2 regions of the Diaphorobacter limosus genome follow, and region 2 is predicted to be linked to the other one. Evidence: predicted binding sites of a transcription regulator. Region 2 holds the regulator's gene; the other holds the start of a gene.
The links. Region 2 encodes NrdR, which represses ribonucleotide reductase genes. Its sites were predicted from a motif close to CACNANATNTNGTG; they were not measured.

Region 1 (6,393 bases), 560 kb from region 2:
CTGCGGGTTCTCGAGCTTGAGCTGGTTGATCAGGTCGATGCCGAAGTTGCAGTGCATGGACTCGTCCCGCAGGATGTACTGGTACTGCTCGGCGGCGCCGGTCATCTTGTTCTGGCGGCCCAGGGCCAGGATCTGCGTGAAACCCACGTAGAAGAACAGGCCCTCCATCAGGCAGGCGAACACGATCAGGCTTTTCAGCAGCGTCTGGTCGTTCTCAGGAGAGCCGGTCTTGAAGCCCGGATCCATGATCGCCTCGATGAAGGGGATCAGGAACTCGTCCTTCTCACGGATGGACTGGATCTCGTTGTAGGCGTTGAAGATCTCGCCCTCGTCCAGGCCCAGCGACTCGACGATGTACTGGTAGGCGTGGGTGTGGATGGCTTCCTCAAAGGCCTGGCGCAGCAGAAACTGGCGGCACTCGGGCGCCGTGATGTGGCGGTAGGTGCCGAGCACGATGTTGTTGGCCGCCAGCGAGTCGGCGGTGACGAAGAAGCCCAGGTTGCGCTTGACGATGCGGCGCTCGTCCTCGGTCAGGCCGTTCGGGTCTTTCCAGAGCGCGATGTCGCGCGTCATGTTGATCTCCTGCGGCATCCAGTGGTTGGCGCAGGTGGCCAGGTATTTCTCCCAGGCCCATTTGTACTTGAACGGCACCAGCTGATTGACATCGGTCTGGCCGTTGATGATGCGCTTGTCCACAGCGGACACGCGGCGGTGCTGTGCCGCGGCGGCAGTGGGCACGTGTGCCATGGTGCCAGTGGCGCGTTGCAGTGTCTGGGCCGCCAAGGCGGTTGGCGACGGCTCTGCGGCGCGGCTGCTTGCGAGAGCGCCGTCGAAGAGGTTTTGCGATGAGGGCTTGACTTCGTCGTCCCAGGTGAGCATAGGATTTCCCGTGTGTGGATTATGAAAGCAGTGCTCCAAAATGAAAAGCACTGAAGCGTTGCTGCGCCGTGTTTTGTTGCTTCACTGCACTCGGAATGCGCCTGCGCGCATCCGCTGGCGGTTGATGTCACTGGCAGGCTTCGCAGCCCGGGTCGTCGATGGCGCAGAACTTCACGTCGGTGGCTGGTATTGCAGCATCCGCATCGAGAGTGCGTGATGGATGATCGGCGCCCGATGAAACCGCATTGAGCTGGCGCGTGTTCACGGTGCTCATCTCCACATGCGTGGCGCTTTGCGTGCGCAGGTAATAGGTGGTCTTCAGGCCGCGCAGCCAGGCCAACTTATAGGTCTCATCGAGTTTCTTGCCCGATGCGCCCGCCATGTAGATGTTCAGGCTCTGCGCCTGGTCTATCCATTTCTGGCGCCGCGCGGCCGCCTCCACCAGCCAGGTGGGGGCGACCTCGAAGGCTGTCGAATACAAGGCTTTCACGTCTGCAGGTACGCGGTCTATGGCATGCAGCGAGCCCTTGAAATGCTTCAGATCCATGAGCATCACGTCGTCCCACAGGCCCAGTGTTTTCAGATCCCGCACCAGGTATTGGTTGATGACGGTGAACTCGCCCGACAGGTTGGACTTGACCGAGAGGTTGCCGAACGAGGGCTCGATGGAGGCGTCCACGCCCACGATGTTGGAGATGGTGGCCGTGGGCGCTATGGCCACGCAGTTGGAATTGCGCATGCCATCGCGCGCGATCTTCTGGCGCAGGGCATCCCAGTCCAGACGCGTGCTGGTGTCCACCTCAACATGGCCGCCGCGTTCCTGCGCCAGCAGCCCGAGCGAATCCAGCGGCAGCACGCCCCGGTCCCACAGCGAGCCCTGGAAGGTGGAGTAGCTACCGCGCTCGCGCGCCAGCTCGGTCGAGGCCCAGTAGGCGTAGTAACAGATGGCCTCCATGGAAGCGTCGGCAAATTCCATGGCGGCGTCGCTGGCGTAGGGCATGCGCAGCTCATACAGCGCGTCCTGAAAGCCCATCAGCCCCAAGCCCACGGGGCGGTGGCGCAGGTTGGAGTCGCGCGCCTTGTCAACGGCGTAGTAGTTGATGTCGATGACGTTGTCCAGCATGCGCATGGCCGTGGTCACGGTTCTGCGGAGCTTGTCATGATCGATCGCGCCATCCTTGAGGTGCTGCGCCAGGTTCACCGAGCCCAGGTTGCACACGGCCGTCTCGCTATCGCTGGTGTTGAGCGTGATCTCGGTGCACAGGTTGCTGGAATGCACCACGCCCACATGCTGCTGCGGCGAGCGGATGTTGCATGGGTCCTTGAAGGTGATCCAGGGATGGCCGGTCTCGAACAGCATGGAGAGCATCTTGCGCCACAGATCCACGGCGGGCAGGCGCTTGAAGAGCTTGAGTTCACCGCTCTCGGTTTTGGCCTCGTAGGCGGCATAGGCGCTCTCGAAGGCCTGGCCGTACAGGTCGTGCAGATCGGGTACGTCCGACGGTGAGAACAGCGTCCACTGACCCTTTCCCATGACGCGTTTCATGAACAGGTCGGGAATCCAGTTGGCGGTGTTCATGTCATGCGTGCGCCTGCGGTCGTCGCCGGTGTTCTTGCGCAGTTCCAGGAACTCCTCGATGTCCAGGTGCCAGCTCTCCAGGTAGGTGCAGACCGCGCCCTTGCGCTTGCCGCCCTGGTTCACGGCCACGGCCGTGTCGTTGACTACCTTCAGGAAGGGCACCACCCCCTGCGATTCGCCATTCGTGCCCTTGATGTGCGCGCCCAGGGCGCGCACGCGTGTCCAGTCATTGCCCAGGCCGCCGGCAAACTTGGACAGCAGGGCGTTTTCCTTGATCGACTCGTAGATCCCGCCCAGCTCGTCGGGCACCGTGGTCAGGTAGCAGCTGGACAGCTGTGAGCGCAGCGTGCCGCTGTTGAACAGCGTGGGTGTGCTGCTCATGAAGTCAAAAGACGACAGCAGCTCGTAAAACTCGATGGCGCGCGCGTTGCGGTCATCTTCGCGCAGCGCCAGGCCCATGGCCACGCGCATGAAGAAGCTCTGGGGCAACTCGATGCGTGCCTTGTTCACATGTAGGAAGTAGCGGTCGTACAGCGTTTGCAGGCCCAGATAGTCGAACTGCTGGTCGCGCTCGGCCCGCAAAGCGGCGGCCAGGCGCGGCAGGTCGAAGCTCAGCAGGTCGGGGTTGAGTAGTTCGTTGTCCACCCCTTTTTGGACAAAGGCTGGGAAGTGGTCCATGTATGCGGCCTGCATCTCGCCGGGCTGCACGCCACGCCCCAGCACCTCGCGCACGATGGTGTGCAGCAGCAGGCGCGCCGTGGCGTAGCTGTAGCCAGGGTCTTTTTCGATCAGTGTGCGCGCGGCCAGGATGGAGGCCTTGTAGACCTCCTCCATGGGTACGCCGTCATACAGGTTGCGAAGAGTCTCGGCGGCAATCGGCGCGGCCTTTACATCGGTGCCCAGGTTGGCGCAGGCAGACTCGATCAGAGCCTGTAGGCGCAGCAGATCCAGCTCCACGCGCTGGCCCCGATCCTGCACGTACAGCGCGGGAATCTGAGGGTGCAGCTGCTCCTTCTTGCGCGCGCGCTCCTGGGCGCGGCGCTCGCGGTACAGCACATAGGCGCGCGCGACTTCGTGGTGGCTGCCGCGCATCAGGCCCAGCTCCACCTGATCCTGCACGTCCTCGATATGGAAGGTGCCGCCACTGGGGCGCGAGCGCATCAGGGCGCGCACCACCGTCTGTGTCAGCTCATCCACCACCTGGCGCACGCTGGCCGAGGCCGCGCCCTGCGTGCCGTGCACGGCCAGGAAGGCCTTCATCATGGCGACGGCAATCTTTTGCGGCTCGAAGTGCACTACGGCGCCGTTGCGTCGGATGATCTGGTAATGGCTCAATGTGTCGGCCATGCTGGCCGGGGTGGATGTGTCCGCGGCATCGATTTGGAGCTGCGAAAAGCTGTCGGCGTGAACGGATGCGGTTTGCATGGCTTGCCCTTGGGAGTGATGTTGGGGGAGAAGTTGGGAAGTGAGGTCGGCCCGGAAAAAGCGCTTGCGGGTCGGCATGAAAAATCAGCGGCATATCGATACCGTGCACTATATATATGGTGTGCTTTCAATTCAACACGCTACATATAGTGTATATCCGGACTTTCGGGTGTTGTCGAAAACGCTGTCAGAAAGCGCACGAGCGGTGCCACGCCAGGCGGTTGGGGTTTGCGGGCGTGGGGTGCAGCAGAGATGTGCGCAGGCAGGGCTTCTGGCCTGCAGAGGCCCGTCAGGCTGGCTGTGCCGCAGGCGGAAACAGGATGCCCGACCCCGCAAAGGCCGAGCGCAGGTGGCGCCAGTCAAAGCCCGGTCCGGGATCGTTCTTGCGCCCGGGGGCGATATGTTCGTGGCCGGCGACATAGCCGATGGGGTGGTGCCGCACCAGCGCCGCGCACAGCCGGGTCAAGGCGGCGTACTGTGCCTCTTCGAAGGTGTGGCCCTCCAGCCCCTCGAGCTCAATGCCGATCGAGTCGTCATTGCAGCCATCGCGCCCACGGTAGTGGGATCGGCCCGCATGCCAGGCGCGCCGGTCCGTGGCCACGAACTGCCAGAGCTGGCCCAGGCGGGTGATGAAGAAATGGCTCGACACCTCCAGCCCGTGGATCTGCTGAAAGTAGGGGTGGGCGTCCCAGTCAAGGCGGTTGGTGAACAGTTCCTGCACCTGGTTGCCACCATATTCGCCGGGCGGCAGGCTGATGGAGTGCACCACGATCAGATCCACCACGGCGCCAGCCGGCCGCGCCCCATGGTTGGGCGATGGCAGGCGCCGCGCCGGCAGGTACCAGCCGGCGCGCCACTGTGGCCTATTGCCCGGCGCCATGGCTGTCGCCAGGGTTGGGTATGGCGATGTTCAGCCGCTCGATGCGGTAGCGCATCTGGCGCTGGCTGACTCCCAGGCGGGCGGCCGTGGCCACCGGGTCGAAGCTCGTTTCGTGCAGGGTTTGCATGAGCAGGCCGCGCTCACGCTGATCCAGCCAGGCCTGCAGGTCGCCGGCTGGTGGGGCCGTGGTGGGTTCAGGCGTTGGCGCTTGGGCGACAAGCTTGGCGGCCGGCGGCGGCGGCGGCGGCGGGGGGGGAGGCGGCGCCGCATCGCCAGCGCTGCTGGCTTGCGTCGGGCCATCGACATGCAGCTCATGCCCGTCGCTCAGGGCCACGGCGCGGTGCAGCAGGTTTTCCAGCTCGCGCACATTGCCCGTCAGCGGGTGCTGGGCAATGCGCTGCAGCGCCGCCTCGCTCAGCTGCGGCACGGGGATGCCGGACTCTTGCTGGATACGCTCCAGCAGCGCGTGGCACAGCGCCGGCAGATCTTCGCGCCGCTCGCGCAGCGGCGGTATCAACAGCTCGATCACGTTCAGGCGGTAGTACAGATCCTGGCGGAAGCGCCCGGCCTGCACATCGGCCGCCAGGTCGCGGTGCGTGGCGCTGACGATGCGCACGTCCACCGTCTCTTCCTGTGTGGAGCCCAGCGGGCGCACGCTGCGCTCCTGTATGGCGCGCAGCAGTTTGGACTGCATGGCCAGCGGCAGATCACCGATCTCGTCGAGGAACAGCGTGCCGCCGCGCGCGGCCTGAAAGTAGCCCTCGCGGTCGCTGGCGGCGCCGGTGTAGGAGCCCTTGCGCGCGCCGAAGAACTCGGCCTCGAGCAGGTTCTCGGGAATGGCGCCGCAGTTCACCGCCACCAGCGGGCCGCCCGCGCGCTGGCTGCTGGCGTGCAGGGCGCGTGCCACCAGCTCCTTGCCCGTGCCCGACTCGCCATGGATCAGCACCGGGGCCATGCTGCGCGCCACCTTGGCAATGCGCTGCTTGACGCCGCGCATGGCTTCGGACTCGCCTATCAGGCGCGCCAGAACCGGGTTGTCATCACCTTTGCCGGGCGCGGTGCTGCGGCCGGGTTTTGCGGATGCCAGCACCCCTGCCGCCCCCTGGATGGCAGAGGCCACGACAGAGCGGAACTGTTTCAGATCCACTGGCTTGGTCAGGTAGTCGAAGGCGCCCGAGCGCAGCGCCTCTACGGCGTTCTCGGCCGAGCCGTAGGCCGTCATCACCACGCAACGCTCGCCGCGCTGCTGCGCACGCAGCTCGTGCAGCAGCTCCATGCCCAGCCCATCGGGCAGGCGCATGTCGGTGATCACGGCATCGAAGGTCTGGTTTTGCAGTTGCTCGCGTGCCTCGCCCACGCTGCCGGCGGTCTGCACGCGATAGCCCTCGCGCAGCAAGGTCAGCTCGTAGAGCGTGCGCAGGTCGGGCTCATCGTCTACGACAAGAATGGTGGCGGCGGTGGCGTTCATGGATGTCGGTCGCTTAGACCACGATGATGTCGAACAGTGAGTCGGTTTCAAAGGGGCGGGTGGCGCTGCGGAAACTGACGGTAAAGGCATTGCCCATCACCGTGCCGCGGTCGAGCATGCGTGTGCTGCGCTGGTAGCTGATGGCCGCGCCATGGCGCTGGC
Region 2 (6,393 bases):
GTGACCAGCGGCGCGGTGCTGCATGTGGGCGACGATGCGCTGCTCGACGCCCGAGGTGCGCTGGATGCAGGCATGCAGGCCGCCTGGCTCAACCCGGCGCAGGCCGCCTGGCCGCAGGGCACGCCGCCCCAGGCGACGGTGACCAGCCTGCGCGAGCTGTGCCGGCTGTTGGCCTGATGCCTTAGGCCGGGGCGTTCAGGAAATCGCCGATGGCGCGCAGCGTCTCCTCCGGCGTCTCGGTCATCTGGTTGTGGCCCACCGGCAGGTGCGCCACCTGCACCATCTTGCCGGCGGCGCGCGCGGTCGCTATCAGGCCCTGGGCGGCCTTCGGGGGCGTCATCTGATCCTGCGCGCCCAGCGCAAACAACACCGGGCACTGAATGGCGGCGATCGCCTGCTCGCCACCGCAATAGCTGTCGCAGGCCACGAAGCCGCGGTGGAACACATTCACCCGCGGGTTGCTGCGCAGCACGCGCCGACCCAGGGCCAGGCCCGCGCCGTAGGCCCAGAAGCCCGCGCCCGAGGGCGAGGCCAGGCTGCTGCGCGAGAACATGTTGACCATCTTCAGCGCCTTCTCGGGCTCGTTCAGTGACGATTCGATCAGCGCTGGCGAAACCTTCATGGGAAAGGCCGTGCCCACCAGCACCAGGTGGCTCGCACGCGTGCCCAGCCGGGCCGTGGCCTCCAGCGCGATCAGCGAACCCCAGCTGTGACCCACCAGCGCGGCACGCTGCACGCCCAGGGTGTCGAGCAGCGCGATGATGAAGTCCGCTGCCTGTTCCACGCTGGCGGGCGCCTCGCCGCCGCTGCGACTGTGACCGGGCAGATCCACGGCCAGCACGTTCCAGCCGTGGTGCGCCAGATGGCGGCTTTGCAGGGCCCAGACGCTGTGGTCGCACAGCACGCCGTGGATGAAGACCACGCTGGGCTGGCCGGCATCAAACGGCTTGCCGCCGGTATGGCAAAAGGTCTGCGCGCCATTGATTTGCAGGTACATCAGCCGCCTGCCTTTTCTGCGGCCTTCAGTGCGCGCTTCAGGTCGTCGATCAGGTCGTCGGCGTCCTCCAGGCCTATGGACAGGCGTATCGTGCCCTGGCCTATGCCGGCGGCGGCCAGCGCCTCGTTGCTCAGGCGGTGGTGCGTGGTGCTGGCCGGGTGGATCACCAGCGAGCGGCAGTCGCCCACGTTGGCCAGGTGGCTGAAGAGCTTCAGCGCTTCAATGAAGGCCTTGCCCTGGGCGCGGCTGCCCTTGATGTCGAAGCTGAACACCGAGCCCGCGCCGCGCGGCAGCAGCTTTTGCGCCAGGGCGTGGCTGGGGTGCGATGGCAGCAGCGGATGGCCCACGCGCGCCACGAAGGGCTGGTCGGCCAGGAATTGCACCAGCTTCTCGGTGTTGCGCATGTGCTGTTGCATGCGCAGAGGCAGGGTCTCTATGCCCTGCAGGATGAGCCAGGCGGTGTGCGGGCTCATGCAGGCGCCAAAGTCGCGCAGGCCCTCGCGCCTGGCGCGCAGCAAGAAGGCGCCCACGGTGCTTTCCTCGGCAAACACCATGCCGTGAAAGCCGTCGTAGGGCTGGGTCATCTCGGGAAAGCGCCCCGATTTTTCCCAGTCAAAGCTGCCGCCATCGACCAGCACGCCGCCTATCACCGTGCCGTGGCCCGAGAGGAACTTGGTGGCCGAGTGGTAGACCAGGTCGGCGCCATGCTCGAAGGGCTTGATGAGCCAGGGCGAGGTGAGGGTGGAATCGACCAGCAGCGGCACGCCGGCGTCGTGGGCGATCTGCGCCACGGCGGGGATGTCCAGCACCTCCAGGCCGGGGTTGCCCACCGTCTCGCCAAACAGCAGCCGGGTGTTGGGGCGGATGGCGGCGCGCCAGCCGTCCAGGTCGCCGGGCTGCACAAACGTTGTCTCTATGCCGAAGCGGCGCAGTGTGTAGTTCAACAGGTTCTGCGAGCCGCCATACAGCGCCGTGCTGGCCACGATATGCCCGCCCGCGCCCATCAGCGTGGCGATGGCCAGGTGCAGCGCCGCCTGGCCGCTGGCCGTGGCGATGGCGCCGACGCCACCCTCCAGGGCCGCCACGCGCTGCTCGAGCACGGCGTTGGTGGGGTTGCTGATGCGGCTGTAGACATGGCCGGGGCGCTCCATGTTGAACAGTGCCGCGGCCTGGTCGCTGGATTCGAAGACGAAGGAGGCCGTCAGGTGTATGGGCACGGCACGCGCGCCGGTGGCGGGGTCGGGCTGGGCGCCGGCATGCAGCGCCAGGGTGTCGAAGCCAGGGTCGGAGTAACCGGGCATCCATGTCTCCCAAGTAGTGGATAGCGGTGAATCAGCTGGTGATTGTGGGCTATATTTCCTCGCAAGCAGTCGGCAAGCAGCGCCTGCCGCACCATTCGGAGATACCCCATGAAAGTCAGCGACATCCTGCGCCTCAAAGGCAACACCCTCTACACCGTCCATCCCGACGAACCGCTGGCGCGCGCTGTGGAGACCATGGCCGAGAAGGACATAGGCTCGCTGGTGGTCATGGAGCATGGCGACCTGGTGGGCATGCTGACCTTCCGCGAGGTGATACAGCGCCTGGTGAAGAACGGCGGCGGCGTGGGCACCACCCTGGTGCGTAGCAGCATGGACGACGCGCCGGTGACCTGCACGCTGGAGACCGACATGGACGAGGTGCGCCGCATGATGCTGGGCTGCCACGCGCGCTACATGCCGGTGATGGACAAGCGCATGCTGATGGGCGTGGTCAGCTTCTACGACGTGGCCAAGGCCGTGGTGGACAGCCAGAACTTCGAGAACAAGCTGCTCAAGGCCTATATCCGTGACTGGCCGCAGGAAGAATCCCCGCCGGCAGCTTGAGGTTTGAACAAAATCAGCCGTTTGCGCTTCTGTATAAAGCGCAAACAGCTATTGTTTTTATGGTTTCAACGGTTTCAAGAGCATCGCGTTCCCATGAGCGGCAACACCTTAGGCACCCTGTTTTGCGTCACCAACTTCGGTGAATCCCATGGCCCGGCCATTGGCTGCGTGATCGACGGCTGCCCGCCGGGCATGGAGCTGTCAGAGGCCGACATCCAGCAGGATCTGGATCGCCGCCGCCCCGGCACCAGCCGCCATGTCACGCAGCGCAATGAACCGGACGCGGTGGAGATCCTCTCTGGCGTGTACCAGGGCAAGACCACCGGCACGCCCATCGCGCTGCTGATCCGCAACCAGGATCAGCGCAGCAAGGACTATGGCGACATCGCGCAGAGCTTTCGCCCCGGTCATGCCGACTACGCCTATTGGCACAAGTACGGCCTGCGCGACCCGCGCGGCGGCGGCCGCTCGTCGGCGCGCCTGACGGCGCCCACCGTGGCCGCCGGCGCCGTGGCCAAAAAATGGCTGGCCGAGAAATACGGCACGGCGTTTCGCGCCTGCATGACGCAGCTGGGCGAGCTGGCCATCCCTTTCGAGAGCTGGGAGCATGTGCCGCGCAACCCCTTCTTTGCTCCGGTGGCCGATGTGCAGGCTTACGAGGACTACATGGATGGGCTACGCAAGTCTGGCGACTCTTGCGGCGCGCGCATTCGCGTGCAGGCCACCGGCGTGCCGGTCGGCCTGGGCGAGCCTTTGTATGACAAGCTCGACGCCGACATCGCCTACGTGATGATGGGCCTGAACGCCGTCAAGGGCGTGGAGATAGGCGCCGGTTTTGCCAGCGTGGCCCAGCGCGGTACCGTCCATGGCGACTCGCTCACGCCGCAGGGCTTTGCCAGCAACAACGCCGGCGGGGTGCTGGGCGGCATCAGCACCGGGCAGGACATCGAGGTGCAGCTGGCCATCAAGCCGACCAGCTCCATCATCAGTCCGCGCGAGTCCATAGACATCCACGGCCAGAGCACCGAGGTGATTACCAAGGGGCGCCACGACCCCTGTGTGGGCATACGTGCCGCGCCGATTGCCGAGGCGCTGCTGGCCCTGGTGCTGATGGACCACGCGCTGCGCCACCGTGCCCAGTGCGGCGACGTGCGGCAGGCCGTGCCGCCGATTGCGTCCGCGCGAGAGGTTTAAGTGAAAAATGGCTGTAGCGCCCAGGCTATGGGCGCTGACAGCTATCAATAGAGAAGCGATGAACTACTTGCGGACTTCATCGACGAGAGCGCGGAACTCATCAATGTCCTCGAAGCTGCGGTACACGCTGGCATAGCGGATGTAGGCCACCTTGTCGAGCTTCTTGAGCTCGCGCATCACCAGCTCGCCGATGCGGCTGGAGATCACCTCGCGCTGGCCCAGTTGCAGCAGTTTCTCTTCGATGCGCTCGATGGCCGAATCGATCTGCACCGTGCTCACCGGCCGCTTGCGCAGCGCCAGCTTGAAGGAGGCGAGCAGCTTGTCGCGCGAATACTCTACACGCCGGCCATCTTTCTTGACCACGGTGGGGAAGTGAACGTCCGGCCGCTCATAGGTGGTGAAGCGTTTTTCGCAGGCACCGCATTGGCGCCTGCGGCGGATGAAGTTCCCGTCCTCGGACACCCGTGTCTCGACGACCTGGGTGTCCTGATTGCTGCAGAACGGGCACTTCATGGCGCAGCTCAGCGATAGACCGGGAAGCGACTGGTCAACGCGTTGACCTTCTCGCGCACGGCGGCCAGGTGGGCCTCGTCATTGGGGTTCTCGAGCACGTCCGCCAGCAGGTTGGCGGTGATGCGCGTTTCCTCTTCCTTGAAACCGCGCGTGGTGATGGCCGGCGTGCCCACGCGAATGCCGCTGGTCACCATGGGCTTCTCGGGGTCGTTGGGGATGGCGTTCTTGTTGATGGTGATATGCGCCTTGCCCAGGGCCGCCTCGGCGGCCTTGCCGGTGATGCCCTTGGCGCGCAGGTCGACCAGCATGACGTGGCTCTCGGTGCGGCCGCTGACGATGCGCAGGCCGCGCTGTGTCAATGTTTCGGCAAACACCTTGGCGTTCTTGGCCACTTGCTGTTGGTAAGTTTTGAACTCGGGCGACAGCGCCTCCTTGAAGGCCACGGCCTTGGCTGCGATCACGTGCTCCAGCGGGCCGCCCTGCAGGCCGGGGAAGATGGCGCTGTTGATGGCCTTCTCGTGCTCGGCCTTCATCAAGATGATGCCGCCGCGCGGGCCGCGCAGGCTCTTGTGCGTGGTGCTGGTCACCACGTCGGCAAACGGCACCGGGTTGGGGTACTCGCCCGCCACCACCAGGCCGGCATAGTGGGCAATGTCCACCCAGAAGATGGCGCCGATTTCCTTGGCCACGCGGGCCATGCGCTCGAAATCAATGCGCAGGGCGTAGGCCGATGCGCCGCCGATGATCAGCTTGGGCTTGTTTTCGCGCGCCTTGGCTTCGAAGGCGTCGTAGTCGATCTCTTCCTTGTCGTTCAGGCCGTAGGAGACCACGTTGAACCACTTGCCCGACATGTTCAGCGCCATGCCGTGCGTCAGGTGCCCGCCTTCGGCCAGGCTCATGCCCAAAATGGTGTCGCCGGGTTTGAGGAAGGCCATCAGCACGGCCTGGTTGGCCTGCGAGCCCGAGTTGGGCTGCACGTTTGCGGCCTCGGCACCGAACAGCTGCTTGATGCGGTCAATCGCCAGCTGCTCGATCACGTCGACGTTTTCGCAGCCGCCGTAGTAGCGCTTGCCGGGGTAGCCCTCGGCATATTTGTTGGTCAGCTGCGAGCCTTGTGCCGCCATGACGGCGGGCGAGGCGTAGTTCTCGCTGGCGATCAGCTCGATGTGCTCTTCCTGGCGCAGGTTCTCGGCCTGGATGGCGGCCCACACCTCGGGATCGGTTTGTTCGACAAGAATATTGCGTTGGTACATGGCAGTCCGATGAACTAAGAGTCCCTTGGAAATCAAGGGCTGCCCAGGCGAACGACGGATCGCGGCGGGGCAAACGCTGCCTTGTTCCGCGCGGCACGCTCCCCAGTGGTTTGCAAAAAACGGCTTGTTTTTGCGGGTCTCCACGTCAGCAGCGCAGCCCGGTGGGCCTTGCGCGCCTATCGCCAGTTGCGTGCCCCGCTAGTGTAGCGGACGGTGCTTCGCGCCAGCGCCGGGAATTCAGGCGTCGCTGTCGAGCAGGGCCACTTTTTCTTCGGCAGACTTGGCTGTTGGGGCGACCTCGGTGGCCGCCGGGGCCTTGGTGGACAGCACTGGGGTGGCAGCCGCGGGCCGTCCGGCTACCTGGCGCAGGCGGAAATGCTCGGCCAACACCTTGGCAGCGTAGCCACCATCGTGGGGCAGGTTGGCGGCGCCCACGTAGTAGCGTAGACCGCCTTCCAGCGAGCCGGCGCGCGCAATGCACTCCTGCAGCACCTTCACGCCCACACGCAGGTTGGCCACGGGGTCGAAAGCGGCCAGCTGACCACCAAAACCTTCGTACTTGTCGGTGTGC

Region 1: P4826_RS09210 (ribonucleoside-diphosphate reductase subunit alpha) is a predicted target of NrdR. The motif match lies at 4,022-4,035, and genes of this name have one in related genera.

Annotation. Positions count from the first base shown of each region.
Region 1 is NZ_CP136921.1:1,902,222-1,908,614, reverse strand. Features, by position in the region: gene P4826_RS09215 (ribonucleotide-diphosphate reductase subunit beta) at 1-879, opposite strand, end outside; gene P4826_RS09210 (ribonucleoside-diphosphate reductase subunit alpha) at 1,007-3,805, opposite strand; gene ampD (1,6-anhydro-N-acetylmuramyl-L-alanine amidase AmpD) at 4,173-4,763, opposite strand; gene P4826_RS09200 (sigma-54-dependent transcriptional regulator) at 4,747-6,231, opposite strand; gene P4826_RS09195 (sensor histidine kinase) at 6,245-6,393, opposite strand, start outside.
Region 2 is NZ_CP136921.1:1,346,030-1,352,422, reverse strand. Features, by position in the region: gene P4826_RS06535 (HAD family hydrolase) at 1-177, shown strand, start outside; gene P4826_RS06530 (alpha/beta fold hydrolase) at 182-997, opposite strand; gene P4826_RS06525 (O-acetylhomoserine aminocarboxypropyltransferase) at 997-2,298, opposite strand; gene P4826_RS06520 (CBS domain-containing protein) at 2,407-2,862, shown strand; gene aroC (chorismate synthase) at 2,956-4,056, shown strand; gene nrdR (transcriptional regulator NrdR) at 4,120-4,569, opposite strand; gene glyA (serine hydroxymethyltransferase) at 4,578-5,822, opposite strand; ZMP/ZTP riboswitch at 5,857-6,022, opposite strand; gene P4826_RS06500 (lytic transglycosylase domain-containing protein) at 6,060-6,393, opposite strand, start outside.